3 regions of the Cobetia sp. 4B genome follow, and region 2 is predicted to be linked to each of the others. Evidence: predicted binding sites of a transcription regulator. Region 2 holds the regulator's gene; each other region holds the start of a gene.
What was found. Region 2 encodes PhoB, which activates phosphate uptake and scavenging genes when phosphate is short. Its sites were predicted from a motif close to TGTCATANNNNTGTCANA; they were not measured.

Region 1: H2O77_RS16490 (NAD(P)H-quinone oxidoreductase) is a predicted target of PhoB. The motif match lies at 1,187-1,204, and genes of this name have one in related genera.
Region 3: ugpB (sn-glycerol-3-phosphate ABC transporter substrate-binding protein UgpB) is a predicted target of PhoB. The motif match lies at 3,805-3,822, and genes of this name have one in related genera.

Annotation. Positions count from the first base shown of each region.
Region 1 is NZ_CP059843.1:4,025,786-4,032,468, forward strand. It holds gene H2O77_RS16485 (lysophospholipid acyltransferase family protein) at 1-1,106, opposite strand, end outside; gene H2O77_RS16490 (NAD(P)H-quinone oxidoreductase) at 1,319-2,287, shown strand; gene H2O77_RS16495 (hypothetical protein) at 2,481-2,987, opposite strand; gene H2O77_RS16500 (sel1 repeat family protein) at 3,235-3,720, opposite strand; gene H2O77_RS16505 (NADP(H)-dependent aldo-keto reductase) at 4,038-5,069, shown strand; gene H2O77_RS16510 (DMT family transporter) at 5,150-5,602, shown strand; gene yaaA (peroxide stress protein YaaA) at 5,710-6,498, shown strand; gene H2O77_RS16520 (isochorismatase family protein) at 6,526-6,683, opposite strand, start outside.
Region 2 is NZ_CP059843.1:4,246,734-4,253,416, reverse strand. It holds gene pstA (phosphate ABC transporter permease PstA) at 1-674, shown strand, start outside; gene pstB (phosphate ABC transporter ATP-binding protein PstB) at 671-1,516, shown strand; gene phoU (phosphate signaling complex protein PhoU) at 1,736-2,461, shown strand; gene cysZ (sulfate transporter CysZ) at 2,658-3,386, shown strand; gene phoR (phosphate regulon sensor histidine kinase PhoR) at 3,573-4,895, opposite strand; gene phoB (phosphate regulon transcriptional regulator PhoB) at 4,903-5,592, opposite strand; gene ubiA (4-hydroxybenzoate octaprenyltransferase) at 5,816-6,683, opposite strand, start outside.
Region 3 is NZ_CP059843.1:742,573-749,255, forward strand. It holds gene H2O77_RS03120 (sn-glycerol-3-phosphate import ATP-binding protein UgpC) at 1-262, opposite strand, end outside; gene ugpE (sn-glycerol-3-phosphate ABC transporter permease UgpE) at 365-1,210, opposite strand; gene ugpA (sn-glycerol-3-phosphate ABC transporter permease UgpA) at 1,210-2,085, opposite strand; gene ugpB (sn-glycerol-3-phosphate ABC transporter substrate-binding protein UgpB) at 2,286-3,656, opposite strand; gene H2O77_RS03140 (hypothetical protein) at 4,022-4,609, shown strand; gene H2O77_RS03145 (acyl-CoA dehydrogenase) at 4,749-6,683, opposite strand, start outside.

The DNA of each region.
Region 1 (6,683 bases), 220 kb from region 2:
ATGCGATAGGCACCGGCGATCTCGAGATCGGCGTCATCCCACAACACCAGATGCCGGTAGTGGGCGTCATAGCGATCGATATCGCGCCGCTCACCGGTGCCCTCGCCGACCCGCCGGAAACTGATCTCGCGCAGACGACCGATCTCGCGCATCACGCTGGAGCCGGGGAAGGCATCGAACAGATAGATCTTCTTGCCGTCGCGGGTCTCGCCCAGCAGTTCACAGGGCGTCAGTTCCTCACGCAGCGCCTGGCGCTCCTCGGGATGGCCGATGGCCTTCTCGGTCACGAACAGGCCACGCTTGCCGCGCCCGATGCGATACAGGTGCTTGCGCAGCAGGCGCGTCTTGGCGTTGGTATTGAGGGCATCACTGTCGAGGCGCTCCAGCGGAATCAGCTCGCCGATGCGCAGCTTGAGCTGACGCTCGCGCTGGCGAAACATCTCATGGGCCAGCAGGGGCGTGCCGAAGCTGCGGTTGATCGACGACAGCGCATAGAAGAGCGTCGAGTTGCGCCCGCTGACGTGGATAGGCAGCACCGGCGCATTGGTCTTGCGCGCGAAATGCAGGAAACCCGACAGCCACTTGCCATCGCGTGGCCCGGTCGGGCCTGCACGCGAGACCTCGCCGGCCGGGAAGATGATCACGGCCTCTTCATTCATCAGCGCATCGCAGATCTGACCACTGCTCTTGCGATAGCCACGGCGACTGAGGTTGTCCAGCGGCAGCAGCAAGGGTGCCAGCGGCTCGACCTTCATCAGGATGTCGTTGGCGACGATCTTGACGTCGCGGCGCACTTCGCCGACCAGCTTGAGCAGCGCGAGGCCATCCAGTGACCCCAGCGGATGGTTGGCGACGATGACGACACGCCCGTAGGCCGGAATGTTCTCGCGCTCCCGCGAGGACACCGAGTAGCCGAAGGAGAAGTGATCGAGCACGCGGTCAATGAAGTCGAAACCGCGCTGGTCCGAGTTCTCGCCGAGGAAGGCATTGATCTCGCCCTCATGCACCAGGCGCCGCAGCATGGCCAGAGCTGGCCGCCGGATCAGCGGGTGACGTTTGGCAAAGGCAGGATACTTGGCAGCGATGACGCGGGCAGTATCGATCATGCTCTCTCCTTGGCCGCACGGAGTGCGGAACGCGATGTCTGGATCATGGGGCTTGATATCACGTCAGGTTCGCGCCACTTCATGACAGATGCGTCACAGTCCCCGTACAGTGAGATGACAGTCGCCCACGTGATCCGCGGCCGATGCGCCCCGGCACGGAGATCATCCGCGTACGAACAGGCAGCGCGACTGCCACGCCAAGGAGAGAGCGAATGTTTGCGATAGCCGTCGAGAATGAATCACTGGTCTGGCAGGAAACCGAGGCCCCGCACGGGATCGCCTCGGACGAGGTGCGTATCGAGGTGGCCTGGGCCGGCGTCAACCGCGCCGACCTGATGCAGCGTGCCGGCCAATATCCGCCACCCGAAGGTGCCAGTCAGATCCTGGGACTGGAGGTCAGTGGCACCATTCGTGAAGTTGGCCGCCACGTCGAGCGCTTCAAGGTCGGTGATCCGGTCTGTGCGCTGCTGTCCGGTGGCGGCTATGCCGAGGAGGTGGTCGTCAACGCCCTGCAGGTGCTGCCGGTGCCGGAGGGCTATAGCCTGCGAGACGCCGCCGCCCTGCCGGAGATGTTCGCCACCGCCTGGCTGAACCTGTTCATCGAGGGCAATCTCAAGCACAAGGAGCGCGTGCTGCTGCACGCCGGTGCCAGCGGCATCGGTACCACCGCCATCCAGCTGTGCGGGCTGTTCGGGCATCCGTGCTTCGTGACCGTCGGTAGCCAGGAGAAGCTGGAGACCTGCCTGCGCCTCGGCGCGGATGCCGGCTGGAATCGCCACGATGGCAGCTTCGTGGAGGCCGTGAACGACTGGGGCGGCGCCGACATGATTCTCGACCCGGTGGGCGGCGGCTATCTGGCCGACAATCAGCAGGTGCTGAAGCAGGATGGTCGCATGGTATTGATCGGCCTGATGGGCGGGCGCATGGATGAGCTGGATCTGGGTCGCATGCTGATGAAGCGCCAGCGCCTGATCGGCTCGACCCTGCGTTCGCGCTCCCCCGATGGCAAGGGCATGGTGCTGGATGCGCTCTACGTGCATGTGTGGCCACGCCTGGCGCGGGGTGAGCTGCGCCCGCATATCGACAAGAGCTGGCCGATCCAGGAAGCCGATGCCGCGCATGCCTATGTGCAGGACAACGCCAGCACCGGCAAGGTGTTGCTGGCGGTGACGGGCGCCTGAGCCTCATCATGACGCTGAAGACATCAACAGCATGAAAAAAGCGACAGCATGAAAAAGCGGCAGCCCAGTGGGCTGCCGCTTTTTTGGCTTTATTGGCGCTATCTCGTGCTCACTGCTCCGCCTGACAACACCCGGCCTGACAGCAGTGTCGCTCATGCCGCCAGGCGTAGACCCCGAGGCATCCGGCGGAGGCTTATTCGCTTCGCCCGATCGACTGGGCTTTCTGCCAGGTGAGTTGCAGCAGACGGGCGTCGTCTCCGGCGCGATGGCGCTGGATGCCACCCTCGGCGATCACCGCTTCCTTGAGCTCCGCCCAGCAATTCAGCTGCTCCTCATCGAGCAGCCGTCTGAGCGCCTCGAGACGAAAGCGCGGCAGCATGCCGGCATGATAGAACAGCAGCGAGAGCCAGGTATTGTCGTAGCCCCAGCTGTCGCTATAGGCGATTCCCGCCTCACCCAGCTCATCATTGACCCACTGCGCCACCTCACGCACTGGCCGCCCTTCGCGTGCCAGCCGCGCCCGTGAGATGCCGTGCAACAGCTCGGCCTTGGGGTCCCAATGCACCCACTCATCAAGAGGCTGTATCAGGAAGGCGCAACTGCTGCCGTCGGCACGCGCCAGCCCGATCTCGATCGGATAGCTACCACGGCCAAAGCCGGAGGCTTCAATATCGAGCAGAATAGGCAGCGTCACACGAATCTCCCAAGGTATCTCAGGCAGACAGGGCCCGGGCGAGAAGAGGTTGAATGTCCTCAGGTTACGGGAATTGCCCCCTGCTTGGCGAGTCCTGAGCGCGACGCTGTCAACGCAGGCATCAGGTCGATCTGCTCCATCACGCTGGCATCACGTTCAAGAGACGCGCGCGGTAGGGCCAGAGACGACAACGCCCTCACGAAGAGGGCGTTGTCAGTGGCAGCGAGGGCAGTACAGCAGCTGGTACATCAGGTCAGTGCAGGTCTGCGTCACCACCCGTGCGGGCGTGGGCTTCCCACTGCTCGGCCTTGTGCGGACAGACCGCCAGACCGAGGGAGCCTTCACGATAGGCACGCGCCAGGCGCTGGGCCGCGAGAGCATGGCGGCACTCGGCGGCACGTGCGTACCAGGTCACGGCCTTGGCCGGATCGCTCTGATACTGGGCACAGCCATACTCATAGATACGCGCCGCCTGATACTGGGCATGCACGTCGCCGGCCTGCGCGGCCTTGATGACGAAACGCGCGCCCTTGGCCTTTTCCTGAGCGGAGTTGCCGCGCTGGAACAGCATGTGCCCGTACAATGACAACGCACCGGTGTGACCGGCATTGGCGCAGTGATTGAACAGACGCATGGTCAGACGATGCTTCTGCTGAGAGCCGGACAGCCAGGAGGCGTGGAACAGACGCTCCGCCAGGCGGTATTTCAGTCCAGTCATCAGGGTTGGGGCCTGCGGCATGACGAGTAACCTTGATACAGAATAAGAGGGGTGACGCCGTGTCCTGGCCCGATCCTGAGCCCGCGACGCTATTCTCCTTGCCAACACTGTCAGTTTGCCCTTGCGGGCGGCCTAGAAAGACTGCTCCCCTGACAGCGGGGCGCCAAGCATACTCGCGCAATCGGGGGGACTCAAGCCCGCCTTGTGGGTTTTTGTTACGCTGCTAATATGTGCGCCATCCTTGGGGTAAAGTACGCGCGCGAACCGCGCGCCACGCGCGTGCTGGAAGCACTCGTCCTGCCCGCTACATTGACACCTACCCGATAGGGGAATCCTGCATGCAACGTAGAGCTCTTGGCCGTACTGGCATCGACGTCAGTCTGCTATGCCTTGGCACCATGACCTTCGGCGAGCAGAACAGCGAAGCCGATGCCCACCAACAGCTGGACCGTGCGCTAGACGCTGGCATCGACTTCATCGATACCGCCGAGATGTACCCGGTGCCCCCGAATGGCGAGACCCAGGGCCGCACCGAGGAATACATCGGCAGCTGGCTGGCGACACGCGGCAATCGTGATCAGGTCAAGATCGCCACCAAGGTCACCGGCCCGGGCATGGATTACCTGCGCGGTGGTTCACGCCTGACGCGTGAGCAGATCATCGCCGCCTGTGACGACAACCTGCGTCGCCTGGGCACCGATTACATCGACCTCTATCAGCTGCATTGGCCGGACCGCAAGACCAACTTCTTCGGCAAGCTGGGCTACCAGCCGACCGAAGAGGAAGACATGACGCCGCTGGAAGAAAGCCTGTCGGCACTCGGCGAGCTGATCACCGCCGGCAAGATTCGCGCCGTGGGTCTGTCCAATGAGACGCCGTGGGGCGTGATGCAGTGCCTGAACCTGGCCGAGCGCCTGAACCTGCCGCGCGTGGCCAGCGTCCAGAACCCGTACAACCTGGTCAACCGCAGCTTCGAAGTGGGCCTGGCCGAGTTCGCGCACCGCGAAGATGTCGGCCTGCTGGCCTACTCGCCGCTGGCCTTCGGCACCCTGTCCGGCAAGTATCTGGACGGCGCCCGTCCGGAAGGCGCTCGCCTGACGCTGTTCGAGCGCTTCCAGCGCTACAACGCCGAGCCGGCTCAGCACGTCATCGCCTGCTACGTGGACATCGCCCGCCGTCACGGCCTGAATCCGGCCCAGATGGCCCTCGCCTTCGTCAACACTCGCCCGTTCCTGACCAGCAACATCATCGGTGCCACGACGATGACCCAGCTGGAAAGCAACATCAAAAGCCTCGAGGTGGAGCTGAGCGAGGAAGTGCTGGCCGAGATCGAGATGATCCACAACACCGCGCCCAACCCGTGCCCCTGAATCGCCTCTGACCCGTAACGGATACACAACCCCGACAGGCCGGTCATCATGACCGGCCTGCTCGTGACCAAGGACCCCTCATGAATCCCGCTGAATTGAGCATGATCCTCATGGCTGTCGCCGCCGGTGCCATGATGCCGATTCAAGCTGGCGTCAATTCCACGCTGGCCCTGCAGACCCACAGTTCGCTCATGGCTGCCATGGTCAGCTTCGTGGTCGGCTCGATCGCGCTGGTCGTCATCGTGCTGGCCATGCGCCTGCCCATGCCGGGCGTCGGCGCCCTGAAAGCGGCCCCCTGGTGGAGCTGGACCGGCGGTCTGCTGGGCGCCTTCTTCGTCGCGGCCAGCGTGATACTGGTGCCCAAGCTGGGCGCTGCCACCATGATGGCGACCTTTCTGGCGGGGCAGCTGACGGCCTCGGTAGTGCTGGATCACTTCGGCTGGGCGACCTTCCCGCAGCATGATCTTTCGCTGGGGCGCGTGGCAGGCGTGTTGCTGCTGTTCGCGGGGGTCTTCCTGATCCGCCGCTATTGATGCCTCTGGCGTCACGCAGTGCAATCTATGGCCCCGATAGTCCTGGCGGACTCGGGGCCATCTTGTCTGCCTGATATACTGAGACCTTTCCCTGCCAGGAGGTCTACATGCTGAGTGTGATTTCGCCCGCCAAATCGCTGGATTTCGACAGCGCCCCCGTGACCTCCCGTCATAGCCAACCCGATTTTCTCGAGCAGGCTCAACCGCTGATCGACATCCTGCGCGAGCAGTCGCCGCAGGACATCGCAAGCCTGATGAAGCTCTCCGACAAGCTGGCCGGCCTCAATGCCGCTCGCTTCCAGGAATGGCAGCCGCCCTTCACGCCGGATAACGCCAAACAGGCGGTGCTGGCTTTCCAGGGGGATGTCTATCAGGGCATGGCGGCGGATTCGTTCAGCGAGGAAGATTTTGAACGCGCACAACACAAGCTGCGCATTCTCTCCGGCCTCTATGGGCTGCTGCGCCCGCTGGATCTTATCCAGCCGTACCGTCTCGAGATGGGCACGCGTCTGAGCAACCCGGCCGGCAAGGACCTCTACGCCTACTGGCGCAAGACGCTGACTCCGGCACTGGAGCAGGCGGTGGAAGACAGCGGCACGCCGATACTGGTCAACCTGGCCTCCAATGAATACTTCAAGGCCATTGATGCCAAGGGGTTCCGCCACCGCATCGTGACGCCGGTGTTCAAGGACGAGAAGAATGGCCAGTCCAAGATCATCAGCTTCTACGCCAAGCGTGCACGCGGCCTGATGAGCGCCTGGATGCTCAAGCACGACATCGAGACAGCCGAAGACCTCAAGGACTTCGACGTGGCCGGTTATCGCTTCTCCAATGCCGCCTCTGAGGGCGATACGCTGGTCTTCACGCGCAGTGAGGCCGACGCGGCACGCGCCTGATACGTGACCGACGGGTCACTTCACACCTCATTCGCCCAGCCCCGGGAAAGTCAGGTGTTCTGCGGCGCGCGGTTTGAGGTAACGGCGATGAATATCGCCGAACAGGACGTGATCTGCACACCCAAGCCATTCATACGCCACCATCTCGGCACTGACGATACTGGCGCCCGCGGCCTCGCAGCGGG
Region 2 (6,683 bases):
TGCACGAGGTGGCCCATCAGGGGCGCCTGACGCGCCTGACGCGCATCGCGCTGCGCAACCTGGCCGGGGTGCCCTCCATCGTCTATGGCGTGTTCGGCCTCGGCTTCTTCGTCTATGGGCTGGGCGCCGGAATCGATGAGCTGTTCTATTCCGAGCGGCTGCCGACGCCGACCTTCGGGACCGGTGGCATTCTGTGGGCCTCGCTGACGCTGGCCCTGCTGACCTTGCCGGTGGTGATCGTCGCCACGGAAGAGGGGCTGGCGCGCGTGCCGCGTCGTCTGCGCGAAGGCGCGCTGGCGCTGGGGGCGACACGCCTGGAAACGCTCAAGCGCGTGGTGATTCCGGCGGCCTCGCCGGCGCTGATGACGGGGCTGATTCTGGCCGTGGCGCGTGCGGCGGGTGAAGTCGCGCCGCTGATGCTGGTCGGAGTGGTCAAGCTGGCCCCGGACCTGCCGCTGGATGACAGCTTCCCGTGGCTGCATCTGGACCGCAAATTCATGCATCTGGGGCATCAGGTCTATGATCTGGCCTTCCAGAGCAGCGATGCCTTCAGCAGTCGGCCGCTGGTCTACGCGACCGCGCTGGTGCTGGTGGTCGTGATTCTATGCCTCAATCTGAGTGCCATTCGCCTGCGTCACATGCTGGCACAACGTTACAAGGGAGCCACCGAATGAGGCGTGACTCTGAACAGCCCAAGCCCCAGTTGTTTCTTCAGGAGACGCCTGCGCGGCCGGCTGAGGACATCTGCCTGGAAACCCGCCACCTGAGCCTCGATTATCAGGCACGTGTCGGCAAGGAGAACCAGACGCGCCGCGCACTGGAGGATGTCAGCCTGCAGATCGCACGCAAGCGCGTGACGGCCTTCATCGGGCCTTCCGGCTGCGGCAAGTCGAGCCTGTTGCGTACCTTCAATCGCATGACCGATCTCGACGAACAGTCACGTCTTTCCGGCAAGGTACTGCTCGAGGGCGAGGACATTCATGCGCGCGGCGTGGACGTGCCGATGCTGCGCCGCCGGATCGGCATGGTCTTCCAGACGCCCAATCCCTTTCCGATGTCGGTCTACGAGAACGTGGCCTTCGGGCTGCGGCTGGTCGGCGAGAATGACAAGCGCCACCTCGATGACAAGGTCGAATCCTGTCTGCGCTCCGCGGCGCTGTGGGAAGAAGTGAAGGACCGCCTGCACGACAGCGCGCTGGGGCTCTCGGGTGGCCAGCAACAGCGGCTGGTGATCGCGCGGACGCTGGCGGTCGAGCCGGAGGTGCTGCTGCTGGATGAACCGGCCTCGGCGCTGGACCCCATCTCGACGCTCAAGATCGAGGAGCTGATCCGTTCGCTGCGCTCGCGCCTGACGCTGATCATCGTCACGCACAACATGCAGCAGGCCGCGCGGGTGTCAGACGATACCGCCTTCCTGCATGAGGGCCGCCTGGTGGAATTCGCCCCGACCGATCAGCTGTTCACCAACCCGCGGCGCCGCCAGACGGAAGACTACATCACGGGGCGTTTCGGTTAGCGCGCTCATGCGCGAACGTGCAGCCGGGTAGCCCTTTCGCCCTGATATTGCTGACGATGGCGGCCAGATAGCGCCTTTGCGCCATGGGTGAAACATAACTGCAATCAAGTGTCGGCATGCTGAGGGGGAGCCCGCTGTGTCAGTCAGTAGTGGGCCATACTTGTCACGTCATTCATGTCACGCCCCCTGACTCGGTGGGCGACTTTCCGGGAGAGGGAAATGGATATCACCAGCGATTCGCACGGCAAGCATATCTCAGAGCAGTTCAATCACGAGCTGGATGCACTGAAGACACACCTGCTGGCCATGGGCGGACTGGTAGAGAAGCAGCTGCAGGATGCCGTCACGGCATTGCTGGAAGGCGACAGTGAAACCGCCACGCGGGTGCGCGACAACGACAAGGCTGTCAACGACATGCAGCTCAAGATCGATGACGAGTGCACCCGGGTGCTGGCCCGCCGTCAGCCGGCGGCCTCCGACCTGCGCCTGGTGCTGGCCGTCATCCGCGCCACCTCCGATCTCGAGCGTATCGGTGATGAATCGAGCAAGATCGCCCGCAACGCCATCTCGCTGGTCGAGAACGGCCAGAGCCCGCGCGGCATGGTCGAGGTGCGTCATCTCAGTCAGCACGTGCGCAGCATGGTGCGTGACTCCCTGACGGCCTTCGCGCGCTTCGATACCGACCTTGCCCTCAAGGTGCTGCGTGAAGACGCCTCGGTGGATCTGGAATATCAGAGCGCGATGCGCTCGCTGATGACTTTCATGATGGAAGATGCGCGTCAGATCACGCCGGTGCTCAACGTGATGTGGATTCTGCGTGCGCTGGAGCGCATCGGTGACCACGCCGACAACCTGGCCGAGTACGTCATCTTCCTGGTCAAGGGCGTGGATGTGCGTCACACCGATACCCATGACCTGAAGCCGCAGGACCTGGACAAGAAGTGAGCTGACGCGCTTCCCTGCCCCTGTGTAGCGTCTTTCGCCCCGCTCCTGCTTACCGGCAGGTCGCGGGGCGATTGCGTCGTGGGAGCGCGAGCGGTGTCAGGCGGCCGACAGCTGCGCCGCGCAGGCGGGAGTGCTAGGGTGTGGCTCCGGCCAGCCCGCTGGCTGGCCGGTTCTTTTGAGATGACGAGGACGTCGCATGATTGATGCCGTATCGGCGCTGGTCCGCGGGACCCGCATGGTCTATACCCCCGGGCTGCGCCGCTTCGTATTCGTACCGCTGGCGATCAACCTGGTGCTCTACAGCATCACGCTGTGGGTGTTGTTCAACCAGTTCGGTGGCTGGATCGATTACTGGATGCTCAAGGTTCCGGCGTGGCTGGACTGGCTCAGCTGGTTGATCTGGCCGGTGCTGGTGGTGAGTCTGTTGCTGGTGGTGTTCTTCACCTTCAGCCTGGTGACCAACCTGATCGCCGCGCCCTTCTACGGCATTCTGGCCGAGAAGGTCGAGCATCGTCTGGATGGCACCCTGATCGACGATGATCGTGGCCTGATGAAGATCGGCGTCGACTCGCTGGGGCGTGAAATGGCCAAGCTGGGCTACTTCATCCCGCGCATGATCGCGCTGTTCATCATCGGCTTCATCCCGGGCCTGAACCTGCTCTCGCCGCTGTTGTGGGGACTGTTCTCGGCCTGGAGCATGTCGATCCAGTACCTCGACTACCCGATGGACAACCATCAGGTCAGCTTCGGTGACATGAAGCAGCGCCTCAAGGCGCGCTGGTGGCCCTCACTGACCTTCGGCGCCGCGGTGTTCGTCATGACGCTGGTGCCGCTGGCCAATCTGCTGTTCATCCCGGGCGCCGTCGCCGGGGCGGTACTGATGTGGCAGAGCCACTACCGTCAGTTGCCGGCACCGCGTCGTTGAGACAGCCTGTCGCAGAGCTGGCTTGTCGCTGAACTGATTCGTCGCTAAGTTGGCACGTCGCTGAAATAGCCGCAGCGTCGTCTGATTGACCAAACGAAACGCCCCGCAGACGCCTCCTTTCGAGGTGGCTGCGGGGCGTTCTGCGTTGGGCTGGCGTCCGGGTCAGATCATCACGGAATCAGCCCATCACTGGGCTAGCGCACTGCTGGCCTGGGGAGCGCTCGCCTGACAGGCACGCTCGTCGGGGAAGTGACAGCGGAAGCGCGCGCCCTCGCCGGGGTGGCTGTCGATCTCCAGATGGCCCTGATGGCGAATCAGCACATGCTTGACGATGGCAAGCCCGAGGCCGGTGCCTCCCGTGGCGGTGCTGCGGCCCTTGTCGATGCGGTAGAAGCGCTCGGTCAGGCGCGGCAGGTGGACCGGGTCGATGCCGTCCCCGTCATCTTCCACCTCGACCAGCAGGCCCTGGTCATCCGCCTTCCAGCGCAGGGTGATGTGACAGTCTTCGGGGGTGTAGCGCACCGCATTGAAGACCAGATTCGAGATCGCGCTGCGCAGCTCCTGCTCCTCACCGCGCAGAGACAGGCAGGCATCGGCCTCGATGGAGAAGGTGTGGCGCCCCTGGGACAGGCCTTCGGCGTCGTCGCGGATATGGCCGAGCAGGGCGCTCATGTCGATGCAGCGACCATTGTCGGACAGCTCGTCGGTTTCCAGGCGTGACAGGGTCAGCAGGTCCTCGACCAGGTGCTGCATGCGGTCGGTCTGGCTCTGCATCTGGCCCAGTCCACGCTGCCAGCGCGGTGGCAGGTCATCGGCGTAATCGGAGTAGGTCTCGAGATAGCCGGCCAGTACCGTCAGCGGCGTGCGCAGCTCATGGGAGACATTGGCCACGAAGTCGCGGCGCATCTCTTCAAGACGATAGAGGCGGGTGACGTCACGCAGCATGACCAGACGCTCGTTGTCACCGAACAGGGTGATGGAGATCTGCAGCGTCAGGTTGTCAGACAGCGGCGACTGGAGTGTCAGCGGCTCGCGGTAGGCCAGCCGATTGAAGTAGTCGATGAAGACGGGGTCACGCAGATAGTTGGTGATGTGCTGGCCACGGTCGTGGCTGGCCTTGAGACCGACCAGCTGCTCGGCAGCGCTGTTCCACCATTCCATGTCACCGTGGTTGTCCAGCATCACCAGGCCGTCGCGCATGGCCTCGGAGGATTCCTGGATACGGTTGAGGATGCTGCGCAGTCGCTCCTGAGCCTGACGCTGGCCCTTCTGGTAGCGGTAGAGACGATCGAGCAGGTCTCCCCAGACGCCATCGCCGGGAGGCGGCTCTTCATGGGGATTGGTGATCAGCCAGGTGTAGAGGCTCTTCAAGTGCTTGAGATGGACGAACAGATACAGCGAAAGGCCCAGCGCCAGGCCCCAGCCCAGATGGCCCAGCAGGCCACCGATCAGGCCGAAGCCACCGGCAAGGTAGCCGAGGCGCCATAGCTCGTTGGTCCAATAGCGCATGAATCCCTCAGGCCTGAGCGCTGAAGCGGTAACCGGTGCCGCGGACGGTCTGGATCAGATGCTGATGGCCTGTGCCCAGCGCCTTGCGCAGGCGACGGATGTGCACGTCCACGGTGCGCTCCTCGACATAGACGTTGCCGCCCCATACCTGGTCGAGCAGCTGGCTGCGCGTGTAGGCACGCTCCTGATGCGTCATGAAGAACTGCAGCAGGCGATATTCGGTCGGGCCGACATCCAGCGAGTTGCCGTGGGCGGTGACGCGGTGGCTGGCCGGGTCGAGCATCAGGCCCTCGACTTCCACCGCCTCCTCGACTCCCTTGGGAGTGGTGCGACGCAGCACGGCCTTGAGACGGGCGACCAGCTCGCGCGGCGAGAAGGGCTTGGTGATGTAGTCGTCGGCCCCGGCTTCCAGGCCTTGAATCTTGTTGTCTTCCTCGCCCTTGGCGGTCAACAGGATGATCGGCAGCTCCGAGGTGGTCTCGTCACGCTTGAGGCGCCGCGCGAGCTCCAGGCCACTGGTGCCCGGCATCATCCAGTCCAGCAACAGCAGATCGGGCTTTTCATCGACGACAATGGCGTGGGCGTCCTGGGCATTGTCTGCCTCCAGCACGCGGTAATCCGCCATTTCGAGGGCAACGGCGATCATCTCGCGAATCGAGGATTCATCGTCGACAATCAGTACGGTCTTGGAGCTCATCGCTAGATCCCATGCAGCAGTCGGCGCACGCGCCAGAATGACAAGTCGATGACGATTACAACCCGCTTATATGACAACGAGATGACAACTGCCAGCATGGCAGCTTGCACGCAAGCCTGCCAGCCGCCTTGGAGGCGCGGCAGGCAGGCATGAACCGTGGGCTGGGGAGCAACAGAGGGCAGAGGTCGCTTTAAATTAAATAATACTAATGTTTATGCAGGAGTCAGCTCATCGGCCAGGTCGCCAGGGCGATACCGGCGAAGATCAGCAGACCTGTCCAATGATTGTTGAGGAAGGCCTGGAAGCAGGGCGCACGCTCACGCTCACGGATCAGACGTTGCTGCCAGACGAAGGTGACGGCGGCGGCGGCCAGCCCCAGCCAGTAGAAGATGCCCAGCGCCAGCTGCAGGCCGATGCCGATCAGCACCGCCAGCATGCCCAGCTGCAACAGGCCGATCATCAGCTTGTCGGCACGCCCGAACAGCACGGCGGTGGACTTGATGCCCACCTTGAGGTCGTCGTTGCGATCGACCATCGCGTAGGCGGTGTCGTAGGCCACCGTCCACATCAGATTGGCCGCGAACAGCCACCAGCCGTAGGTCGGTACCTCCTCCAGCGTCGCGGCGAACGCCATCGGAATCGCCCAGCCGAAGGCGGCGCCCAGCACCACCTGGGGCAGATGATGGAAGCGCTTCATGAACGGATAGCTGGCCGCCAGCAGCACGGCGACGATCGACAGCAGCACCGTGGTCAGGTTGGTGAAGCACACCAGCACGAAGGCGGCCGCGACCAGCCCCCCGAACAGCGTCAGCGCCTCGCGCTCCGAAATGCGACCCGAGGTCAGCGGCCGGTCTCGCGTGCGCTCGACATGCTTGTCCCAATGGCGGTCGGCGTAGTCGTTGATGACGCAGCCGGCGGCGCGCATCAGATAGACCCCGGCGATGAAGATCAGCAGGGTCGTGCGCTCGGGAATGCCATCTGCCGCCAGCCACAGTGCCCACAGGGTCGGCCACATCAGCAGCCAGGTGCCGATGGGGCGGTCCAGCCGTGTCAGGGCGAGGTAGTCGGCCAGTCTGGAAGGACGCGAAGCG
Region 3 (6,683 bases), 820 kb from region 2:
AGAGCGCGTAGTTCTGGAACACCATCGCGATGTCGCGCTCGGCGGGTTCCAGCTCATTGACGCGCTTGCCGTTGATCTCCAGATCGCCCTCGGAGATGTCCTCCAGGCCCGCCAGAGTGCGCAGCAGGGTCGACTTGCCACAGCCGGAAGGGCCGACGATGACGATCAGCTCGCCTTCGCCGAAGGCCAGATCGATGCCATGCAGGGCCTTGTAGCCATTGGGGTACTGCTTCTTGAGCTGCTTGAGCGCCAGTGTTGCCATGAGTTGTGTATCCAGAGCGGTGGCGTGACGGGCAAGTCTGTCCATCACGACGTAACGGAATCAGGGGGCTTGGGGCGATGTGTCGCGGGTCGGAGCGCGAGATTACTTCTCGCTGTCCACCAGGCCCTTGATGAAGTAGCGCTGCATGAACAGGATCACCAGTACCGGCGGGCCCATGGCCAGCAGCGTGGTGGCGGTGACGTCCTGCCACGGAACCAGCCCATCACCGGTGGTCAGCATGCGCTTGAGGCTGACGACGATGGTCAGGTAGTCGGCATCGGTGGTGATCAACAGTGGCCACAGATACTGATTCCAGCCGTAGATGAACATGATCACGAACAGTGCCGCGATGTTGGTCTTCGACAGCGGCAGCAGGATGTCCTTGAGAAAGCGCCACGGCCCGGCGCCATCGATGCGCGCGGCCTCGACCAGTTCCGCCGGAATGGTCAGGTAGAACTGGCGCAGTAGGAAGGTCGCGGTGGCGCTGGCGATCAGCGGCAGGATCAGGCCGGCGTAGCTGTCCAGCATGTTGAGGTCGGCCACCACCTTGAAGGTCGGCAGGATACGCACCTCCACCGGCAGCATCAGGGTGATGAAGATCAGCCAGAAGCACAGCTTGCGGAAGCGGAACTCGAAGAAGACGATCGCGTAGGCGGCCAGCACCGAGATGATGATCTTGCCGATGGCGATGCCCAGTGCCATCAGCATCGAGTTGAACAGCAGGGTCATCACGTCGGCGCCGAGACTGCTGACCGGGTCTGCCAGCAGCTGGCGATAGTTGTCCAGGCCAGCCTCGCCGATCCAGACGGGGGCGACGTTGGAGTAGAGGTCACCCATCTCGTGGGTACTGGCGCTGAAGGCGATCCAGACCGGCAGGAAGAACAGTGCGCAGCCGACGATCAGCAGGGCATGGCTTGCGATATCAAGCCCGGGGCGGTTGTAGCGCATCAGTACTGCACCTTCTTCTCGACATACTTGAACTGGATCAGCGTCAGCACGCCGACGATGACCATCAACAGCACGGACTGGGCAGCACTCGAGCCCAGGTCCTGCCCGACGAAACCATCTTCATAGACCTTGTAGACCAGGGTACGGGTCGAGCCGGCCGGGCCGCCCTGGGTGGTGGCATCGATGGTGCCGAAGGTCTCGAAGAAGGCGTAGACCACGTTCATCACCAGCAGGAAGAAGCTGGTCGGCGAGAGCAGCGGGAAGGTGATGGTCCAGAAACGCCGCCAGGGGCCGGCGCGGTCCATCGCGGCCGCTTCCAGCAGGCTCTTGGGGATCGCCTGGAGACCTGCGAGGAAGAACACGAAGTTGTAGCTCATCTGCTTCCAGATCGAGGCCAGCACCACCAGCAACATGGCCTGATCGCCATTGAGCTTGTGATTCCAGTCGATGCCGATGGCGGACAGCAGCTCCGGCAGAATGCCCAGCGTCGGGTCGAACAGGAACAGCCATAGCACCCCGGCCACGGCGGGCGCCACGGCGTAGGGCCAGATCAGCAGGGTCTTGTAGGCGTGTGCGCCGCGCAGCACGCGGTCCGCCAGTACGGCCAGTCCCAGCGCCAGTGCCATGGCGCCGAAGGCTACCGCAAAGGAGAAATAGGTGGTCGTCCATAGTGTCGTGAGATATTCCGGCTCGCTCAGCACGCTGACGAAGTTGCTCAGCCCGGTGAATTCCCGCGAGAGCCCGAAGGCATCCTCGACATAGAAGGCCTGTTCGATGGCCTGGTAGGCCGGCCAGAAGAAGAACACGGCCACGATCAGCAGCTGAGGCGCCAGCAGTATCCAGGGCGTGATGGGGTGTCGATTGAAATGGGCCATGCAGCAGGGGTCTCGCAAGCAAGGAGGGACTGGGTGGTTCCGTCGGTAGCACGGAGTCGGCAAGTCTCGGCCGCTCCTGCGCCATCAAGCCGTGAGAGAAGGGAAAGGACACCGGATGTCGGATGCGCTTTCCGCTCTCTGGCTGGAGAAAATAGCGGGAGGGCGAGCCCGGCATGGGCCCGCCCCCGGTGTGGCGATGATCAGCCGTTGGCGCGTTCGAACTTCTCGAGCAGCGAATCGCCGCGCTTGACGGCGTTGTCGAGACCGTCCTGCACGCTTTCCTTGCCGGAGAAGATCTTCTCCAGCTCTTCATTGATCACGTCACGAATCTGCACCATGTTGCCCAGGCGCAGGCCCTTGGAGTTCTCGGTCGGCGTCGCGGAGGTCATCTGGGTGATGGCGACGTCGGTGCCCGGGTTCTCGGCGTAGAAGCCCTGTTCGCGCGTCAGTTCTGCCGCGGCAGTCGTGATCGGCAGATAGCCGGTGAACTGGTGCCAGTCGGCCTGCACTTCAGGCTTTGAGAGGTACTGGAAGAACTTGGCGACGCCCTGGTATTCCTCATCGCTGTGACCGGACAGCACCCACAGCGAGGCGCCACCGATGATGGAGTTCTGCGGTGTCTCGATCACGTCGCTGTCATAGGGCAGCGGTGCCACGCCGAACTCGAAGCCCTTGGCGCTTTCCTTGACGCCGGCATAGCTGGCGGAAGAGCCCATCATCATCGCGCACTCGCCGGAGTAGAACTTGGGTGCCGCGTCATCGAAGCGACCGCCGAACACGAAGCGCTTGTCGGCCTGCCAGTCATCGAGACGCTGGATGTGGTCGACCACGGCGGTCGTGTTGAATTCAAGGCGGGTATCGGTGCCGGCGAAGCCATTGGCCTGGCTGGCGAAGGGCACATCGTTGCGCGCCGAGAAGTTTTCCAGCATCACCCAGGACGGCCAGGTGGTGGTCAGGCCACAGCTGGCGGCGCCGGAATCGACGACCTTCTTGAGCGCGGCGCCCATTTCCTGCCAAGTCTGCGGGAGGGAGTCGACGCCCGCCTTGGCCAGCACGTCCTTGTTGTAGTAGGTCACCGGCGTGGAGGAGTTGAACGGCATCGACAGCATCTTGCCGTCGGTGTCGGTGTAATAGCCGGTGACGGCAGACAGGTAGGCGTTCGGGTCGAAGGCGGTGCCTTCCTTAGGCGCGAAGTCTGCCATCAGCTGATGCACCGGGACGATCGCGCCCTTGGCGCTCATCATGGTGGCGGTGCCGACCTCGAAGATCTGCACGATGTCCGGACCCTTGCCGGCGCGGAAGGCGGCGATGGCGGAGGTCATGGTCTCGGAGTAGTTGCCCTTGAAGACCGGCTTGACGACGTAGTCCTCCTGGCTTGCGTTGAAGTCGGCCGCGATCTCGTCGACCTTCTTGCCGAGCCCGCCCCCCATGGCGTGCCACCATTCCACCTCGGTGGCGGCGAGGGCACTGGCGGAGGCGGAGGCGAAACCGATGGCCAGCGCGAGGCTGGCGAGGCGACGAGTCGCGGTGGCAGTCGTGCGGGTGCTTGCATGATGAGTCGGGCGGCGCATGGTCAAACTCCTGAGAGGTTCCCCTGGCCAGCTTCCGCAACAAAGAAGAAGGACGCTGGCCGCTGACGATCGATGGCGACGATCAAGTGAACATTTTCTTGTTCTTTTGATGATCGTCCGAAAAGCGTAGACGACTCTATAGCGCCCGCCTTACAACTTTGTGACAGGAAGATGTTCATTCGAGCGAGGCTGAACTTATGGCTGAACTTGTGACTGAGTTTGTGAATGAGCAGCGAGTGTGTGGCGCCGCCAGCTCGGCTCAGGCTGGCAAGCGAGGCGCCGGGGGCAACTCAAGGCCGGAATAAGCGGCCGGCGAGCGAGTGTGCTAGTCTTGCGCGCTGAAAATGCCTGTGGCGGAGAACGCGATGAAAGTGGTTGAAGTGAGTGCCGGTGCCCGACGTGATGCCTGTCTGGCGATGCTGTGCGCCGAAGTCCATGGCCGCGAAGGTGGCCTGGATGCGCTGGTGAGTTACGCCGGCGTGCGTGGGGTGTGGTTCGAGAATGAGATGGCGCGCCTGTTCGCGCTGGTCGACGATGCCGAGCGCATCCACTCTGCCGCGCTGCTGGTACTCGACGAGAACGCACGTGGCCTGAATCTGGCGCTGTGGGCGACGCCGACGGTGCATCGCGGTCACGACCACGGCATCGCGCTGGTCTCCCAGCTGTCCGATCATGGCCGCCTGCAGGTACGCATCACCGACAGCTCACTGGTCAGCGTGCTGCGTCGCGCCGGCATCAACGACTGGCTGGAGGCCGAGGCCCAAGGCGATCAGCCGCGCGAGCTGGTCGGCATGAATCCGGCGGCGCGTGTCGGCAACCTGGCGGCCCTCGACGCGCCGCTGCGCCTGGACCGCGAGCGCATCAAGCGCTCCTTCAAGGCGCGCCCGAAGGACTTCGAGACCTACAAGAACGCCTTCGTGCGTGACCTGGAGCACTTCGCGCGTCATATCTGAGGATGAGATGACGCAAGCGAATGACATGCTCACCAAGACAAAGGCCCCGCTCAGTGAGCGGGGCCTTTGTGGTTCAGCGATCACTGATCAGTGATCAGCGATCAATTCCTGCGCCGATCAAGCGGGCGTCGGTCAGTCATCAGGCGGCGTCCTGCTGCGGGTTGGAGGCGGTGCCGTCACTCGCCATCGGCTTGCGCACGAAGGCGTCGAATTCGAAGTGGTCGACGGTCAGCATGTCGAGTACCTCGGCTTCGAAGACGCGCATGAAGTCGCCATCCTCGGCGGACAGGATGCCTGCCTCGACCGCCGCTTCGATACGCGCTTCCGGTGACAGTGCGTCGGCCGGAATCTCGCCCTTGTGGTAGGCCTTGGCCAGCGCCTTGTAGATCGGCTCGGCGCGCGGGTAGTCCTTGAGCAGCGCGTTGTAGCGGGCGAGGGCGTTGTCCTGCTGGCCTTCGTCCTGGGCGTCCCAGGTGTTGTCGGTCAGCTTGGCACGCAGTGCAGTGTCGGTGGAGACGGCGCGGGCGATCTCGCGCGTCAGGCTGTCCTTGGGCATGGCGAACTGACGGCCACGCGGCAGGGCGATCACGCGCAGGGTAGTGCCGAGTGCACGGTTGGGCAGGTTGGCGAACAGCTCATCCAGTGCCTTTTCCGCGCGGTGCAGCAGCCACTGCATGCTGTAGTGGAACAGCGCCTCTTCGTGTTCGCAGGCCTCGGATTCGTGCCATTGCTTGAGCGTCAGTGACGCCAGGTAGAGGTTGGAGAGCACGTCGCCCAGGCGTGCCGACAACATCTCGCGCGCCTTGAGGCTGGAGCCGAGGCTTGCCATGGCCGCATCGGCGGACAGCGAGAAGGCGGCGCTGAAGCGGTTGATGTGGCTGGCGTAGGGCGTGGCGACGACGTCGAAGCCAGTGGCCTTGCCGCCGATGCCGAAGCTCTGGGTGAAGGCGCGTGCTGCGTTGCCGAAGATCAGGCCGGCATGGCGGAAGAAGGCCTTGTCGAAGGCGTTCAGGTCATCGGCGTCCTTGGCGGCCAGCTCTTCCAGCACGTAAGGATGGCAGCGGATCGCGCCCTGACCGAAGATCATCAGGTTGCGGGTCATGATATTGGCGCCTTCCACCGTGATCGAGACCGGAGTGCCGGCGTAGGCCACGCCGATGTAGTTGCGCGGGCCAAGCGTCACGCCGCGTCCGCCGTGGATGTCCATGCCATCGGCCAGCAGCGAGCGGGCCATCTCGGTCAGCTGGCTCTTGAGGATGGCGGAGGGCACCGCCGGCTTGTGGCCGTTGTCGATCATGTTGGCGGTGTGCAGCACCGACGCCTGGCTGATGTAGTTCATCGCGGCCATGCGTGCCAGCGGCTCCTGCACGCCTTCCATTTCGGCCACCGGCAGATTGAACTGACGACGGATGCGCGCAAAGCCGGCGCTCCAGCCCAGTGCGTAGCGTGAGATGCCCGCGGAGCCGGACGGCAGGGTGATGCAGCGACCCACCGACAGACACTCGACCAGCATCTTCCAGCCCTGGCCGGCCATCTGCTCACCGCCGATCAGAAAGCTGAGCGGAATGAAGACGTCCTTGCCGAAGATCGGGCCATTCATGAACGGCGCGCCGATCGGGTGGTGACGACGGCCGATGTCCATGCCGTCGGTGTCGCGCGGAATCAGAGCGCAGGTGATGCCTATGTCTTCCACGTCGCCCAGCAGGTGCTCGGGGTCGAACATGCGGAAGGCCAGGCCGACCACGGTGGCGACCGGCGCCAGGGTGATCCAGCGCTTCTCGAAGTTCAGGCGAATGCCGACGACTTCCTCGCCATCATGCATGCCGCGACACACGATGCCGGTGTCCGGGATGGAGGTCGCGTCACTGCCGGCACGCGGGCCGGTCAGGCCGAAACACGGAATCTCGCGGCCATCGGCCAGACGCGGCAGGTAGTAGTTCTTCTGTTCTTCGCTGCCGTACTTGAGTAGCAGCTCGCCCGGGCCGAGGGAGTTGGGCACGCCGACGGTGACCATCAGTGTCTCGTTGACCGCCAGCTTCTGCAGCACCAGTGATTGCGCCTTGGCCGAGAAGCC